Regions from separate parts of the Klebsiella oxytoca genome, predicted to be linked through region 2. Evidence: riboswitches for the same ligand, from Rfam matches in the RefSeq annotation. Region 2 holds a riboswitch; each other region holds the start of a gene.
The links. A riboswitch is a leader RNA that binds a small molecule or an ion and turns the genes downstream of it on or off. The one in region 2 is predicted to bind thiamine pyrophosphate.
Positions count from the first base shown of each region.

Region 1: another riboswitch for thiamine pyrophosphate. It lies ahead of GJ746_RS12490 (TenA family protein); the one in region 2 lies ahead of thiC (phosphomethylpyrimidine synthase ThiC).
Region 3: another riboswitch for thiamine pyrophosphate. It lies ahead of thiB (thiamine ABC transporter substrate binding subunit); the one in region 2 lies ahead of thiC (phosphomethylpyrimidine synthase ThiC).

Region 1 is NZ_CP046115.1:2,702,299-2,708,208, reverse strand. It holds gene GJ746_RS12505 (LacI family DNA-binding transcriptional regulator) at 1-336, shown strand, start outside; gene GJ746_RS12500 (sugar phosphate isomerase/epimerase family protein) at 522-1,445, shown strand; gene GJ746_RS12495 (Gfo/Idh/MocA family protein) at 1,461-2,633, shown strand; TPP riboswitch at 2,822-2,923, shown strand; gene GJ746_RS12490 (TenA family protein) at 2,993-3,688, shown strand; gene GJ746_RS12485 (ABC transporter ATP-binding protein) at 3,685-4,413, shown strand; gene GJ746_RS12480 (ABC transporter permease) at 4,410-5,150, shown strand; gene GJ746_RS12475 (ABC transporter substrate-binding protein) at 5,174-5,910, shown strand, end outside.
Region 2 is NZ_CP046115.1:285,973-291,882, forward strand. It holds gene thiG (thiazole synthase) at 1-586, opposite strand, end outside; gene thiS (sulfur carrier protein ThiS) at 588-788, opposite strand; gene GJ746_RS01355 (HesA/MoeB/ThiF family protein) at 772-1,527, opposite strand; gene thiE (thiamine phosphate synthase) at 1,520-2,155, opposite strand; gene thiC (phosphomethylpyrimidine synthase ThiC) at 2,155-4,050, opposite strand; TPP riboswitch at 4,136-4,249, opposite strand; gene rsd (sigma D regulator) at 4,304-4,801, opposite strand; gene nudC (NAD(+) diphosphatase) at 4,897-5,670, shown strand; gene hemE (uroporphyrinogen decarboxylase) at 5,837-5,910, shown strand, end outside.
Region 3 is NZ_CP046115.1:897,722-903,631, reverse strand. It holds gene GJ746_RS04255 (sugar efflux transporter) at 1-1,113, opposite strand, end outside; gene sgrT (glucose uptake inhibitor SgrT) at 1,342-1,494, opposite strand; gene sgrR (HTH-type transcriptional regulator SgrR) at 1,582-3,237, shown strand; TPP riboswitch at 3,275-3,444, shown strand; gene thiB (thiamine ABC transporter substrate binding subunit) at 3,477-4,460, shown strand; gene thiP (thiamine/thiamine pyrophosphate ABC transporter permease ThiP) at 4,436-5,910, shown strand, end outside.

The sequences.
Region 1 (5,910 bases), 2.4 Mb from region 2:
GAACGCGCCGATATCGCCCGCCAGGTGACAGAAGAGATGCTGTACCAATATCCCGATCTGCAGGCTATTTACGCACCCTGCGGCGGCGTGGAGGGGATTATCGCCGCGCTACATGCGCATCAACGTCAGTATCAGGTCACCCTGATTTGTCATGGGCCGGTAGATAACGGCGAGCTGGCGTTAATCGACGGCACTATCGATCTCATGCTTGCCCATCGGCTGGACGAATTTGCCACGGCGACAATCCACGCGTTTGTTCAGGCCGCCAGCCAACCGCAGCCAAACTTTATCAACGCGCTGCAGCCGTTTGATTTACTCACCAAAGAAAATCTCTGATCGCCGGTGGCGCGTGTGAATCAGCCGCGCGCCTTCTGGTGACTTAATTTGATAAAAGACCATCATTTTAACCATCAAAATAAAGCTTGAATCACATCAAAGAATTTAAATTTCATCATTGTTGATTTTGAAATTTTCATTCAATACTGGTCATGTTTACCCCTCATTATGAAAAGGAACCGGTCATGACCATACATATTGCTAATGCGCCGTGTAGCTGGGGCGTCGATGATCCCAAAAACCCTTATCTGCCAGCATGGTCCAAGGTGCTGCAAGAAGCGGCAACCGCAGGCTATAAAAGCATTGAACTGGGGCCCTGGAGCTATTTACCGACTCAGGCCGATGAACTCCGCGCTGCGCTGAATAAGCAGGGGCTGTCGCTGGTTGCCGGCACAATCTTTGACGATCTGGTCAGCGAAGAGAACTTCGCGAATATTGTCGCACTGACGCATAACATTTGCCGCAATCTGTCGCAGGTGCCGGCGGCGGAAGAAACGGCGGGCAACCCTTTCCAACCCCCCTATCTGGTTATTATTGATTTTGGTAATCCGCAGCGGGCGAAATATGCCGGACGCGGAGATCTGGCCCCCCGCCTTTCCCCCGCCGACTGGCGGCGGATGATCGACCACATCACTATCATCAGCAAACTGGCGTGGCAGGAGTACGGCGTTCGCCCGGTTATCCACCCTCACGCCGGCGGCTGCATCGAGTTTGCCGATGAGATAGATCTGCTGGCAACGCAAATTCCCCATGATGTCGCCGGGTTATGTCTCGATACCGGACATCTCTACTATTCGGGTATGGACCCTATCGCCTGGCTGGATCGCCATTTTGACCGCCTTGACTACCTGCACTTTAAAGATGTCGATCCGAAGGTATTCGAGAGCGTGATTTCCCGGGGCATCGACTTCTTCTCCGCCTGTGCCGAAGGGGTAATGTGTCCGCTCGGCACCGGCGCGATTGACTATCCGGCCGTACGCGCGTTTCTCGATAAGCGCGGCTATCAGGGCTGGATCACTATCGAACAAGAACGCGATCCGCGTAACGTTGAAGGCAGCCTGCAGGCAGTAACGGAAAGCCTGCGCTACCTGCGCTCCGTTGGCTTTTAATCAGGAGAGAACACGATGATTAACGGTACTAAACCCGTCGGCAGGTCATTACGCTGGGGAATGGTTGGCGGCGGCGCAAGCAGCCAGATTGGCTATATTCACCGCTCAGCGGCGCTGCGTGACGGTTCATTTACCCTGCTGGCCGGGGCTTTTGATATTGACGCTCAGCGCGGGCGTGAATTTGGTCGTCAGCTTGGCGTTGAGGCCGAACGCTGTTATCCCGACTACGCGACCTTGTTTCGCGAAGAAGCGGCGCGAGAAGATGGTATTGAGGCGGTGTCTGTCGCCACGCCGAACAATACCCACTACGCCATTTGCCGCGCGGCGCTGGAAGCCGGGCTGCACGTGGTATGTGAAAAACCGCTGTGTTTTACCGGCGAAGAGGCCGATGCGCTGGTGGCCCTGAGCGAAAAGCAGCGCAAGATTATCGGGGTTACCTACGGCTATGCTGGGCATCAGCTGATTTTGCAGGCGCGGCAGATGATTGCCCAGGGGCTGCTGGGCGAGATCCGCATCATTAATATGCAGTTCGCACACGGTTTCCACAATCTGCCGGTGGAGCAGGACAACCCCAGCACCCGCTGGCGAGTGGATCCGAAATTTGTCGGCCCAGGCTACGTGCTGGGCGATCTGGCTACGCACCCGCTGTTTCTGGCGGAGACCATGGCACCGAAACTCAACATCACGCGCCTGATGTGCTCCCGCCAGAGCTTTGTTAAAAGCCGCGCCCCGCTGGAGGATAACGCCTACGTGCTGATGGAGTACGACAACGGCGCCGTGGGTTCGATGTGGTGCTCGGCGGTCAACAGCGGCTCAATGCACGGGCAGAAAGTGCGCATCGTCGGGGAAAAAGCCAGCCTGGAATGGTGGGATGAACAGCCAAACCAGCTGCGCTATGAAATCCAGGGTGAGCCGGTACGCATCCTTGAACGCGGAATGTCCTATCTTGATCCTCTGGCCCTGCAGGACGACAGAATTGGCGGCGGTCATCCCGAAGGGCTGTTTGAAGCCTGGTCAAATCTGTACCGCCGCTTTGCTATCGCCATGGATGCGACCGATCGCCGCGACGCCGCGCTGCTGGAAAACTTCTGGTATCCGGATGCGAAAGCCGGGGCGCTCGGCGTGCACTGGGTCGAGAACTGCGTACGTTCTGCGGATAGCGGAGCCAGCTGGGTCGAGTTTCGTTAAATCTGTTGCCCGGCAGCGGCGCGTCTGCCGGGCAAGGAACAGCTTTGCTTATCGCATATCTGCTACGGCCGAGCGCCGCCCGGCAAGAGTGCTCAACTATTATTTCTCGCTGGCCCATTCGTGACAACGTCACCTGTTTTCGGCATATTCACGGCATTGTAATCAAAAAGCGAATGCCGTATAACATGGGCCAAACCGAGGGGTGTCCCGTGAGGGCTGAGATGGCGTAAGCCGAACCCTTTGAACCTGATCTGGGTCATGCCAGCGAAGGGACGGGTCGGCATTTCCGCCAGTTTTGCGCCATTGCCTGTTCACACTTCTTTCTGCACGCCCGGATCTCCCTTTTATCAGGAGGTCCTGTGATTGTTCCCGCATTTACCCAGGGTATTTATGGTCGTCTGCGCCAGCAGGCCGATACCGCCTGGCAGCACTACGTCAACCATCCCTTCCTGCGTCAGCTCGCCGACGGCACCCTGCCTGAACCGGCATTCCGCCGCTATCTGACGCAAGACTATCTGTTTCTGATCCACTTTGCCCGCAGCTACGCGCTGCTGGTCAGTAAACTGCGTACTCTGCCGGAGATGCGCGCCGCCGCCGCGTCGATGAACGCCATTCTCGACGAACTGCCGCTGCATGTTGGCTACTGTAACGGATGGGGGCTGGACGAACCCGCGATGGCCACCGAACCGGAAGCCTTAGAAACCATCAACTATACCCGTTACGTGCTGGACATCGGCCACTCCGGAGACGCGCTGGATCTGCTGGCGGCGCTGATGCCGTGCGTCGCCGGATATGCGGAAATCGGTCTCGGCCTGCTGCATAATCCGGCAACCAACCTGATCGACAATCCCTATGCCTCGTGGATCCGCAACTACGGCGACGAGGGTTATCTGAACGGCGTCAATGCCGCCATTGCCCTGCTGGAAACGCTCTGGCAACAGCGCGGCGGCGAGGCGCGTTTTGCGGAACTTGGCGTCATTTTCACCACCGCCACCCGTCTGGAAGCCAACTTCTGGCAAATGGGCCTTAATGCGGTTGAGGGGAATCCGGCGTGAGTGCGCCAGCAATTGAGGTACGCGGCCTGAGCCTGCGCTTTGGCGCACGGCAAATTTTCGACAACCTGACGTTCGATATCCCCGGCGGCCAATGGATATCGCTGCTGGGGCCCAGCGGCGTAGGGAAAACCACCCTGCTACGTGTTCTCGCCGGTCTGGCAAAAGCCGCTGCCGGTGAAGTCCGCGCCAGCGACGGGCTGCCAATCGCTAAACGGCTGGCGTGGATGGGGCAGAAAGACTTGCTTTACCCGTGGTTAAATGTGCGTGACAACGTCTCTCTTGGCGCCCGTCTGCGCGGAGAGCGCGTTGACCACCGGCGCGTAGCCACGCTGTTACAGCAGGTAGGCCTTGAATCGTGCGCTAACGAACTTCCGGCCCGTCTGTCCGGCGGCATGCGCCAGCGGGCGGCGCTGGCGCGCACCTTATATGAAGACCAGCCCATCGTACTGATGGACGAACCCTTTTCCGCGCTCGATACCATCACCCGTACGCGAATTCAGACACTGGCTGCGGAGCTGCTGGTTAACCGTACCGTGGTGCTTATCACCCATGACCCGATGGAAGCCTGTCGCCTGAGCCATCGGCTGCTGGTGCTTTCTCCCGCTGCCGGCGGAATTGACGATAGCCACCGTCTATCCGGCACGCCGCCGCGTGCGCCGGACGACCCGGCGCTGCTGATCGGCCAGGCGGAACTGTTGCAACAGCTCATGAGGGCTAACGGATGAGCGCAAAAGTGTTTCGCGCCGCCGTGGTGTTCTGCGGCCTGCTGCTGCTCTGGTGGCTGGCGAGCCGCAGCGGCATTCCGGCCTTCCTGCTGCCTTCTCCCGCAGCGGTGGCCAGCGCGCTGTGGATGAATCGGGATTATCTCGGCTGGCACACGCTAATCACGTTGAGTGAGATCGTCAGCGGTCTCGCGCTCGGCGTCCTGCTTGGCGTGATCCTGGCGCTGTGCATGATCGTCTCGCCGCGTCTTCAGCGCTGGCTGATGCCGCTGGTGCTGATCAGCCAGGCGATCCCGGTCTTTGCTCTCGCCCCGCTGCTGGTCCTGTGGTTTGGTTTCGGCATGAGCGCAAAGGTCATGATGGCGGTTCTGGTGATTTTTTTCCCCGTGACCTCGGCGTTTTTTGACGGCCTGCGCCGGGTTAACAACGATTATCTCGATCTGGCGCGCACGATGGGCGCCTCTTTTAGTGCACAGCTGCGTCATGTGCGCATGATGGCCGCCCTTCCGGCGCTCGGCTCCGGCCTGCGGATGGCGGCAGCCGTCGCCCCCATTGGCGCAATAATCGGTGAATGGGTCGGTTCAGCCGAAGGGCTTGGCTACGTGATGCTCAACGCCAACGCCCGTTTGCAAACCGATATCTGCTTCGCAGCCCTGTTTATTTTAGTACTACTGACGGTCCTGCTCTGGCTGACGGTGGATGCTTTTCTGCATCGGCTGGTCTACTGGACGCCGGAATAACGATTTAACAATAAGGAATAACCATGCGTAAGCATCTTTATGCCGTGATGGCCTTCGGCACGCTGATCGGCGGTCAGGCGCAGGCTAACGAGAAACTCACCCTCGTGCTGGACTGGTATATCAATCCTGACCATGCGCCGATTATGGTAGCCGAACAGATTGGCGCTTTTAAAGAGGCGGGTCTTGACGTCAAAATTGTGCCACCGTCCGATCCGGCGCTGCCGCCACGATTGGTGGCTGCCCGCCAGGCGGATCTGGCCATTACCTACCAGCCGCAGGTACATTTTTTCGCTGATGAAGGGCTTCCGCTGGTCCGCGTTGGCACGCTGATTAATTCGCCGCTGAACACGGTGATCGCGCTGGATAAAAACATCAAATCCCCCGCCGATCTGCAGGGTAAAAAAGTGGGTTATTCCGTTAGCGGAATCGAACAGGCGACGCTGGCGACCATGGCACAGCACGTACAAGTCGATCCCAAAAGCATCAAGCTCATCAATGTTAACTTTCAGCTGACCAGCGCTCTGATGGCCGGTCAGGTCGATGCGGTCATTGGCGGATATCGTAATATAGAAGCGCTGGAACTGATGCTTCAGGGGAAAGATCCGGTGGTAATGAACGTCGAGGATTACGGCGTACCTGCCTACGACGAGCTGGTGATCGTGGCGAATCGCGATGCGGCCAACGCGCCGAAAATTAAGGCTTTCCTCACGGCGCTACAGAAAGGCGTCGCTTATTTACGCGCCCACCCGCAGGAAACCTG
Region 2 (5,910 bases):
TTTCCAGCGCCTGCGCCGCGTGGCTCGGCACGCCGATACCGGCATCCACGACCACCGGCACCGTGGCCTGCTCGATAATAATCTCCAGCATCGCTTTGGTTTCCAGCCCCTGATTGGAACCGATAGGCGCGCCGAGCGGCATCACCGCCGCGCAGCCCGCTTCTTCCAGGCGTTTGCACAGTACAGGATCGGCGCCGCAGTAGGGCAGCACCACGAAATCCTCCCGAACCAGAATTTCGGCCGCTTTCAGCGTTTCGATTGGGTCAGGTAGCAGCCAGCGGGCGTCGGGATGGATTTCCAGTTTCAGCCAATGGGTGCCCAGCGCCTCCCGCGCCAGACGGGCGGCAAATACCGCCTCTTCCGCCGTTTTGGCGCCGGATGTATTTGGCAGCAGGCTAACGCCAGCCGCCAGCAGCGGCGCGAGGATAGCGTCATTATGCTGACGGAGATCGACGCGCTTCATCGCCAGCGTTACCAGCTGACTGCCGGAAGCGCGAATAGCCTCCACCATAACGTCGGGGGCGGCGAATTTACCAGTGCCGGTGAAAAGATGTGATTCAAACGTTTTATCCGCAATGCGTAACATGTCAGCCTCCAGCGATAACCTGAAAAAGCAGGATCTGGTCGCCTTCCTGCAAGAGATGAGCTTCCCACCGTTCGCGCGGCAGGATGTGTTGATTGAGCGCCAGCGCGACGCCCGGCTGCTGCTGTTCCAGCTGCGTGAGCAGGTCGGCGACGGAAGTCGCTTCGGCGCACTGCAACGGTTCATCGTTAAGCCATACCTGCATGCTGCCCTCCGCATACCGGACAGCCCTGAGCCCGCTGGAGCGCGAGCGTGCGCCAGCTGCTGGTACGGGCATCGAACAGGCGCAGCGTGTTACGCGGCGTTGCCATACCGCTAAGCAGTTTGATCGCTTCCAGCGCCTGAAGGGTACCCATCATCCCGACCACCGGGCCGATAATGCCCGCCGTACGGCAGTTGCGTTCTGGTTCACTCGCGTCTGGCCACAGACAGCGGTAGCAGCCCTGTTCCCACGGCGGCGTCAGCACCATCAGCTGGCCTCCCAGTCCGACGGCGCTGGCGGTAATAAGCGGCGTTTCAAGCGCGACGCAGGCGGCGTTGATCGCCTGCCGGGTCACCATGTTATCGGTGCAATCCAGTACCACATCGGCCTTCGTTACTTCATCCAGCAGGTTTTTTCCGCTTAAGCGTTGTTTCAGCGCAATCAGTTCAATCTGCGGGTTGAGGCGAGCCAGCCTCGCTCTGGCGGCGGTGGTTTTGGGCTGAGCGATATCATCGCTGGTGAACAGAATTTGCCGCTGCAGATTGCTGACGTGCACGTCGTCGTCGTCGGCCAGCGTCAGCGTGCCGACCCCGGCTCCGGCCAGATAGAGCGCAGCAGGGGAACCCAGCCCGCCGAGACCAACGATCAACACCCGGCTGGCCAGCAGCTTTTGCTGGCCTTCAATGGCGATATCCTCCAGCAGCAGCTGGCGGCTATAGCGCATAAAATCGCTGTCATTCATCACCCGCTCCCGCTATCCCGAGCAACTGTGCCGTGGCCTGCCGCCAGTCGGTAGCCTGAGTAATGGCGCTGACTACCGCAATACTGCCGACGCCGGTTGCCAGAACCGCCGGAGCGCGCTCAAGGCTGATTCCGCCAATCGCCACGGTGGGATAATCGCCCAGGCGCTGAATATGCTGCGCCAGCTGTTCCAGCCCCTGGGGAGCGGAAGGCATCTGCTTGGTTTGCGTCGGAAAAACGTGGCCGAGAGCGATGTAAGAAGGACGAGCCGCCAGCGCGATATCAATTTCCATATCGTCGTGAGTGGAAACACCAAGGCGCAGCCCGGCGTTACGGATGGCGCTAAGGTCAGTGGTTTCCAGATCTTCCTGGCCTAAATGCACGCCGTAAGCCTGATGTTTAATAGCCAGCCGCCAGTAATCATTGATAAACAGTCGCGCATCATATTTGCGTCCCAGGGCGATAGCGGCGGCCACATCCTCTTCGACTTCACTATCGCGTTTATCCTTAATGCGCAGCTGGATGGTGCGAACGCCCGCAGCCAGCAAGCGTTCGATCCACGTTACGCTATCGACGACCGGATAGAGTCCTAAACGGAATGGGACGGGTGGAAAATCGGGTTGATACATCAGGCTTCCTCCTTACGTAGATAGATTTCACTGCCGCGGGCGCGAAAGTTATCCGCCATATCGGCCATCCCCACTTCGATGGTCTGCACGGCGGCGTAGTTGCGAACTTCCTGGCTTATCTTCATTGAGCAAAATTTGGGGCCGCACATGGAGCAGAAGTGGGCCACTTTGCCGGACTCCTGCGGCAGGGTTTCGTCGTGGTAAGCGCGAGCGGTGAACGGATCGAGCGCCAGGTTAAACTGGTCTTCCCAGCGGAACTCGAAGCGTGCTTTCGACATGGCGTTATCGCGGATCTGCGCGCCGGGATGACCTTTGGCGAGGTCGGCAGCGTGGGCGGCAATTTTGTAAGTAATCAGGCCCTGCTTAACGTCTTCTTTATTCGGCAGGCCGAGGTGCTCTTTCGGCGTCACGTAGCAGAGCATCGCACAGCCGAACCAGCCGATCATGGCTGCGCCAATACCCGAGGTGAAATGGTCGTACCCCGGTGCAATATCGGTAGTTAGCGGACCTAAGGTATAGAAAGGCGCTTCGTGGCAGTGCTCCAGCTCTTCGGTCATATTGCGCTGAATCATCTGCATCGGCACATGGCCCGGGCCTTCGATCATCACCTGCACGTCATACTCCCAGGCGATTTTGGTTAGCTCGCCCAGCGTATGCAGTTCGGCAAACTGCGCTTCGTCGTTGGCATCCTGAATCGAGCCGGGACGCAGGCCATCACCTAATGAGAGCGAAACGTCATAGGCGGCGCAGATTTCGCAGATCTCACGAAAATGTTGATAGAGAAAGTTCTCTTTATGATGGGACAAGCACCATTTCGCCATGATGGAACCGCCGCGGGATACAATACCTGTCAGGCGCCGGGCGGTCATCGGCACATAGCGCAGCAGCACGCCGGCGTGAATGGTGAAGTAGTCGACCCCTTGTTCAGCCTGTTCCAGCAGCGTGTCGCGGAAGGATTCCCAGGTGAGATCTTCGGCGATCCCGTTGACCTTTTCTAACGCCTGGTAGATCGGCACGGTGCCGATCGGTACCGGACTATTGCGCAGGATCCACTCGCGGGTCTCGTGAATATAGCGGCCGGTAGAAAGGTCCATTACCGTATCCGCTCCCCAGCGCGTCGCCCACACCAGTTTCTCGACCTCTTCCTCAATCGACGAGGTGACCGCCGAGTTGCCGATATTGGCGTTAACCTTCACCAGGAAGTTGCGGCCAATAATCATCGGCTCAGATTCCGGATGATTAATATTGGCCGGAATAATCGCGCGCCCGGCGGCGACTTCAGCGCGTACAAATTCCGGGGTGATATTTTCCGGCAGTCGTGCGCCAAAGCCGACGCCCGGATGCTGCTGGCGCAGCACTTTGCCACGAATACGCTCGCGGCCCATATTCTCGCGAATAGCGATGAATTCCATCTCCGGCGTGACAATTCCCTGACGGGCGTAGTGCAGTTGAGTCACGCATTTACCGGCGATAGCGCGTCTGGGCGTTAACAGGCCGGTAAAGCGCAGCTCGTTGAGGCCCTCATCCGTCAGCCGCTGTTTGGTATACGCCGAACTGCGATCGCTGAGCTCTTCGCAGTCGCGACGCGCCTCAATCCACGGCAGGCGTAGTTTTGTCAGGCCCTGCTGAACGTTAATCGCGATATGCGGGTCGCCGTACGGGCCGGACGTGTCATAGACAGGAATGGCCTCGTTAGCTTCGTGCTGAGGATTATCTTTGCTGCCGCCGATAAGCGTCGGGCTCAGCTGAATTTCGCGCATCGGTACGCGAATATCTTCTTGCGAACCATGGATATAGATGCGCTGTGAATTGGGAAACGCGGTACCTTCCAGCGTGTCGATAAAGCGCTGAGCGTGTTCACGTTGCTCTCGACGCGTGAGTTTTGTTGTAGACATAGCTCATTCCGGTTAAACAGGATATGGCTTGCCAGACGACGGATGGAGTAACAGATGCGATCGGCCCTGAACAGGCTGATGCTAAATGCAGTTTACTCTTGTTCCCTTCGCAGGTATTAGCCTGATCAGGTTCCGCGGATCCCGAATTAACGGTCTCAGCCTTTTCCAGTGTGGAAAATAGGCACTCCGACAAGATGACATTCCCTCTCAGAAAGGGGGAATGTATGTAAACTACGCGTTAATGGCTCACAACTCAAGCGGTCGGCGCGATATTGTCGCTGATGCTATCTTTGCGACTATGGGCTACGGCGAGGGCGATCAGTTTGTCTTCCAGCGCAAAGCGCGCTTCCAGCGCTTCACCGATATCTGACAGCGCCTGCTGGAACTCAAGGTAGTTATCGTGATCGATGGCGTTTTCGAGGCAGGAGTCGTAATAATCCATAATCTGCTGGGTATTAGCCTGCAGCTGTGGATAAATCTTAGTCGCGGCTAAAAGTGGCGTATCGCCTTCCAATTCGCCGATAAAGCGTTCATAAATACTAAAATGGCCGGAGGAAAGGTAGTCCACCAGGCTTTGACAAAAATCATCCAGCGCTTTCTCATTAAGCCGCATAAATGATTCTTTGCCGGGCTTCAGGCCAACCAGGTTGTAGTAAGCCACGAGCAAATGCTTACGTACTTGTAGCCAGCGATCGACCAGTTTATTGCTGCCTCCAACACGTTCCGTCAGGTTTTCCAGCTGGTTTAACATGGTTGACTCCGCAAGTTTTTAAGAGAAACACGTTGCTCACCAAAATGTAAATTTAATGTTAAAAGTGCCAGTAAAATGAAGGTAGTGCAATAGATATGGATCGTATTATTGAAAAATTAGATCGCGGCTGGTGGATTGTCAGCCACGAACAGAAATTATGGTTACCTGGTGGGGAATTACCATATGGCGAAGCGGTAAATTTTAATCTTGCGGGACAACCCGGGCTGCGGATAGGGGAATGGCAGGGCGAACCGGTATGGCTGGTGCGTCAGGATCGTCGGCATGACATGGGATCGCTGCGCCAGGTGCTCGATCAGGATGCTGGTCTTTTCCAACTGGCGGGTCGAGGGATCCAGCTGGCGGAATTCTACCGTTCGCATAAATTCTGCGGCTACTGCGGGCATCCGATGCATCCCAGTAAAACCGAGTGGGCGATGCTGTGCAGCCATTGCCGCGAACGCTACTACCCGCAAATCGCACCGTGCATTATCGTCGCCATCCGCCGGGATGACACCATTCTGCTGGCGCAGCATACGCGCCATCGTAACGGCGTGCACACGGTGCTGGCCGGGTTTGTCGAGGTCGGAGAGACCCTGGAGCAGACCGTGGCCCGCGAGGTGATGGAGGAGAGCGGTATTAAGGTGAAAAACCTGCGCTACGTGACCTCCCAGCCCTGGCCGTTCCCGCAATCGCTGATGACCGCGTTTATGGCCGAGTACGATAGCGGCGAGATTGTCATCGACAAGAAAGAGCTGCTGGAGGCGGGATGGTATCGCTATGACGATCTGCCGCTTCTGCCGCCGCCGGGCACCGTGGCGCGCCGGCTGATTGAAGATACCGTGGCGATGTGTCGGGCAGAGTATGAGTGACATGTTACATACACTTTATCCTTCAAATTGCCTCTTTGTTGGCTGTTTTAACGTACCTCAACCACTTACTTGAGTAAGCTCCCGGGGTTCATTCAATTGCCGCCTCGATCCACTTTGAATGATTTTGTGTATAAACTTGGCGCATCAACGCTAAAGGAATGTAAAAATGACCGAACTGAAGAACGATCGCTATCTGCGCGCGCTGCTACGCCAGCCGGTTGATGTCACCCCGGTGTGGAT
Region 3 (5,910 bases), 610 kb from region 2:
GGCATGCCCATAGCTTTGCGACAGCGCGCCCTGAATAACCCCAGCCAGAATCACCCCAGTGGAAATACTATTGGTAAACAGCGTGGTTGCGGCTCCCGCTCGCCCGGGCATCAGATCCTGAAACCACAGCATACCTATGCCGGCAACAATCCCGATAAATACGGCGTTAAACAGCTGTAACACCAGCAGCGCGATACGGTCGTGAAACAGAATCAGGCCAATATAAAACAGCACGCCAGCCGCCACTGCCGTCACCATCATATTACGCTTACCCCAGCGCTTAACGTAGTAGCCAGCCAGAATCATGGCCGGAATCTCCAGCCCGGCAGCGGTGCCCATTAATATCCCCGCGAGGCTATCGGGCAGACCAAGATCGCTACTGATCCACAAAGGCATATCAATAATATACATAGTGTTACAGGTCCACATCAGGGTGGAGGCGATAAACAGCGTCCGTACGTTTTTATCGTGCCATCCCCCGGCCTGTACCAGAACGTCATCTCCTTCCGAAGGCTGCTCCACGCGGGCGACAGAAGGTAGCTTAAAAGCGATCAGCACCAGACTAATCACAAAGATCCCGGCAGCAATCGAAAACATCGTGGTGAAGCCGTAGTTCAGCGCCAGCATAAAAGCCAGCGGCGGGCCAATCACCCACGCCAGAGAAAGCTGCGCACGCATTATCGAACTGAACATCACTACTTCACGCGCCGAGCTATCGGCATATTCCCGCGCCAGGGCAAATAGCTGCGGCATCGCGGCATTCGCTACGGAAGCCAGCATCACTCCGCAGGTAATCAGCGTCAGGTAGTGACGATTAAAAGCAAACAGCAGCGCATTTCCCACCGCCATCAGGCAGCAAAACATAATCAGCCGACGACGATCGCCCCGGCTATCGGAGCGTTTAGCCAGCGCCAGGCTGACCAGGATACCGGCAATCGCGTTAACCGTATAAAACAGGCCCACCCAGAACGGCTGCGCCCCTACTTCGCGGCTGAGAAATAAGCTGAGCGTTGGCGCCTGCAGCGCGCCAGCGATTCCCATCATGAAAGCGACCAGCATAAAAGCGGCGTAAACGCCGTTGAGACGACGCCCCATCGTCATTAACCACAGCATGAAATATCCTTAAGCACGCGAAGCAAACGAAAAAAGCCAGCAGAAGTATTCTGCTGGCGGGTGATTCTATACTCAATAGGTTTCGAGTTGCGGGCAGGCGGCCAGGACGTAGGTCCCTGGGAACATAGATAGCTATGTGACCTGGGCGAGCGGGCGCAGCCAACGCACCTGCAGCTTGAAAGACGACGAGTATAACACCAATACTCAGTCACACATGATGTCTGCAAGTCAATGATCAGAGGTCTGCGACGTAACTCCCCACTGCATCAGCTCTCCGAGAATTTCCTGCCGTCTTCCTGCCATCAGGCGGGCCAGCCAGGACGCATCCTGCGTCGCAGAAAAGTAGCCTTGATAGAACTGTTTAATGGTTGACCTCATCATATTCACCTCCTCGCTTCATCGACGTTGATTATTGACTTAATATAGGGAGTAATAAATTGCTGAGTTTTTATCAGGAGTTCCCCTTTTATGCCTTCCGGTCGTTTACAACAGCAGTTCATTCGCCTGTGGCAGTGCTGCGACGGCAAGTCTCAGGAGACAACGCTTAACGAGCTGGCACATATGCTGAGCTGTTCGCGCCGCCATATGCGTACCTTATTGAACATGATGGAAGAACGCGGCTGGCTCACCTGGGAGGCGGAGGCGGGACGTGGCAAACGCTCACGCCTCTCTTTTCTCTATACCGGTCTCGCGCTGCAACAGCAGCGAGCGGAAGATTTGCTGGAACAGGACCGAATCGATCAGCTGGTACAGCTGGTTGGCGATAAAGCCGCCGTCAGGCAAATGCTGGTTTCCCATTTAGGCCGCAGCTTTCGTCAGGGGCGGCATATCCTGCGCGTGCTCTACTATCGGCCAATGAAAAATCTGCTGCCCGGCAGCGCGCTTCGCCGCTCGGAAACGCATATCGCCCGACAGATTTTTAGCGCGTTGACGCGGGTAAATGAGGAAAATGGGGAACTGGAAGCCGATATTGCTCACCATTGGCAGCAGATCACCCCAACCCACTGGCGTTTTTTTCTGCGTCCAGGTATTCATTTTCATCATGGCCGGGAGCTGGAAATGGCGGATGTCATCAGCTCCCTGCAGCGCAGCAACGCGCTGCCGCTGTTTTCCCATATTGAGCGTATCGACTCCCCTACCGCGTGGACCCTCGATATCCATCTCAGTCAACCCGACCGCTGGCTGCCCTGGCTATTAAGCCAGGTCCCGGCCATGATCCTGCCGCACGAATGGCGGTCGATGGAGAACTACTCCAGTATCCCCGTTGGCACGGGCCCCTATTCGGTTGTGCGCAATAACCAGAATCAGCTCAAAATTCGTGCTTTCGACGACTATTTCGGCTATCGGGCGCTGATCGATGAAGTAAACGTCTGGGTGCTGCCGGAAATCAGCGAAGAACCTAACGGCGGCTTAACGTTACAGGGCACCACGCAAAGCGAGAAAGCGGTGGAAAGCCGCCTGGAAGAGGGTTGTTATTATCTGCTGTTCGACGCCCGCAGCCCGCTCGGCGCGAACGCGGCGGTACGCCAGTGGTTAAGCTATCTGTTCCAGCCCGCCAGACTGCTCTATCACGCAGGCGATCACTATCAGGACAACTGGTTCCCGGCCTATGGCCTGCTACCCCGCTGGCACCATGCACGCAGCCACGCTTGTGAAAAACCGCCGGGTCTGGAGACGGTCACGCTGACCTACTATCAGGACCACGTTGAGCACCGCGTGCTCGGCGGGATCATGGCGAAGCTGCTTGCCGAGCATCAGGTCAAACTGGAAATACAGGAGCTGGAGTATCAGGAGTGGCACCGCGGCGAAGCGGTCAGCGACGTCTGGCTCAACAGCGCTAACTTTACGCTGCCGATCGATTTCTCCCTGTTTGCCTGGCTATATGAAGTCCCGCTGGTTCGCAACTGTATTCCCATCGACTGGGAACAGGATGCCAGCCGGTGGCGTGCGGGAGAGCTTAATCCAGCGACATGGAGCCAACAGCTGCTGACCAATCAAACGATTGTTCCACTGATTCACCACTGGCTAATGATCCAGGGACAGCGCAGCATGCGCGGCGTACGCATGAACACTCTTGGCTGGTTTGACTTTAAATCCGCGTGGTTCGCGCCGCCAGAGCCGTAATGCTTTCAGTCAGCTGACAAAATCATTACACTAACTGCCGTTCTCAACGGGGTGCTAATAAACATACGTACCATCATTCAAGAAGCATCACAAAACGCTATGGCGTTTTGAAGATGCGGCTTGAAGGATGAAACGTATGGGCTGAGAAAATACCCGTCGAACCTGATCCGGATAACGCCGGCGAAGGGATTTGGGGCCCACTCAAAATCCTTTGCCACCCCTTTTTTCTGAGGTGCAAAGTGTTGAAAAAATTACTCCCGCTGCTGGCGCTGGCCGCCGCGCCCGTTTTTGCCAAACCGCTGCTCACCGTTTATACCTACGACTCGTTCTCCGCCGACTGGGGCCCTGGTCCCGCGGTTAAAAAAGCCTTTGAAGCTGACTGCGGCTGCGAACTGAAGTTCGTGGCGCTCGAAGATGGCGTCTCGCTGCTCAACCGGCTGCGGATGGAGGGCAAAAACAGCAAAGCGGATGTGGTGCTTGGCCTGGATAACAACCTGCTGGAAGCCGCCTCGCAAAGCAAACTGTTCGCCAAAAGCGGCGTTCCGGCCAGCGCGGTCAGCGTGCCCGGCGGCTGGGACAACGATACCTTCGTCCCGTTTGATTACGGCTATTTCGCTTTCGTTTACGATAAAAACAAGCTGAAGAATCCGCCGAAAAGCCTGAAAGAGCTGGTTGAAAGCGAGGAAAAATGGCGGGTGATCTATGAAGATCCGCGCACCAGCACGCCGGGTCTGGGCCTGCTGCTATGGATGCAAAAGGTGTACGGCGATAAGGCGCCGGATGCCTGGCAGAAGCTGGCGGCAAAAACCGTCACCGTCACCAAAGGCTGGAGCGAAGCCTATGGCCTGTTCCTGAAAGGCGAAAGCGATCTGGTGCTGAGCTATACCACTTCTCCGGCTTACCACATCATTGAAGAGAAGAAAGATAACTACGCTGCGGCAAACTTCGCTGAAGGCCACTATCTACAGGTTGAAGTTGCCGCCCGTACCGCAGCCAGCAAACAGCCGGAGCTGGCGGAAAAATTCCTCAAATTTATGGTTTCTCCAGGCTTCCAGAACGCGATCCCGACCGGCAACTGGATGTATCCGGTTACCCAGGTTGCGCTTCCGGCGGGCTTTGATGCGCTTGTGAAACCGCAAACGACGCTCGAATTTACCCCGCAGCAGGTCGCGACCGACCGCCAGAATTGGATTAGCGCATGGCAACGCGCCGTCAGCCGCTAACTTTCGGCTGGCTCCTTCCGGGACTGACGGCGGCCATCGTCCTGGTCGCCGTAGCGCTGGCCGCTTTCCTGGCGCTGTGGTTTAGCGCCCCGCAAGCGGCCTGGGGCGTGCTGGTCAGCGACAGCTATCTCTGGCACGTCGTGCGCTTCTCTTTCTGGCAGGCCTTCCTTTCCGCGCTTTTTTCGGTGATCCCGGCAATCTTCCTCGCCCGCGCCCTTTACCGGCGCCGATTCCCCGGGCGCACGCTGCTGTTGCGTCTTTGCGCGATGACCTTAATTCTGCCGGTACTGGTGGCGGTGTTCGGTATTCTGAGCGTCTACGGTCGTCAGGGATGGTTGGCTGAATTATGCAACGCGTTCGGCTGGCAGTGGGAATTCTCACCCTACGGGCTACAGGGGATCCTGCTGGCGCACGTGTTCTTTAATATGCCGATGGCTACGCGCCTGCTGCTGCAGACGCTGGAGAATATCCCCGGCGAGCAGCGGCAAATCGCCGCCCAGCTTGGGATGCGCGGCTACGTCTTTTTCCGGCTGGTTGAGTGGCCGTGGCTGCGGCGGCAAATTCTCCCGGTTGCGGCGCTGATCTTTATGCTCTGTTTCGCCAGCTTTGCGACCGTGCTGTCGCTGGGCGGCGGCCCGCGGGCAACGACGATCGAACTGGCAATTTACCAGGCGCTTAATTTCGACTACGACCCGGCGCGCGCGGCGATGCTGGCGCTTATCCAGATGATCTGCTGTCTCGGGCTGGTGTTGCTTAGCCAACGCCTGAGTAAAGCTCTCGCCATCGGCGCCAGCCATATCCGCGGCTGGCGCGATCCCGACGACCGGCTATCGAGCCGGCTGTGTGACATAACGTTGATTGGCGTGGCGCTTTTACTGCTGTTACCGCCGCTGCTGGCGGTGATAGTCGATGGTCTGAACAGCAATCTGTTTCACGTGCTGCATCAGCCTGCGCTGTGGCAGGCGCTGTGGACATCGCTGCGTATCGCTCTTGCCGCCGGGCTCTTAAGCGTCATTCTGACCATGATGCTGCTGTGGAGCAGCCGTGAACTGCGCGCTCGCAACCGCCCGCTGGCCGGACAGGCCCTTGAGCTGAGCGGCATGCTGATCCTCGCCATGCCGGGCATCGTGCTGGCCACCGGTTTCTTCCTGCTGCTCAATAATAGCGTGGGCCTGCCGGAGTCCGCCGACGGTATCGTCATTTTTACTAATGCGCTGATGGCAATTCCCTACGCGCTCAAGGTGCTGGAAAACCCGATGCGCGATATCGCCGCCCGCTACGGCCCCCTCTGCCAGTCGCTGGGGATGCAGGGCTTTACGCGCCTTCGGGTGGTTGAGCTTCGCGCTTTAAAACGCCCGCTTGCCCAGGCGCTGGCCTTTGCCTGTGTACTATCGATTGGCGATTTCGGCGTCGTGGCGCTATTCGGTAACGAAGATTTTCGTACTCTGCC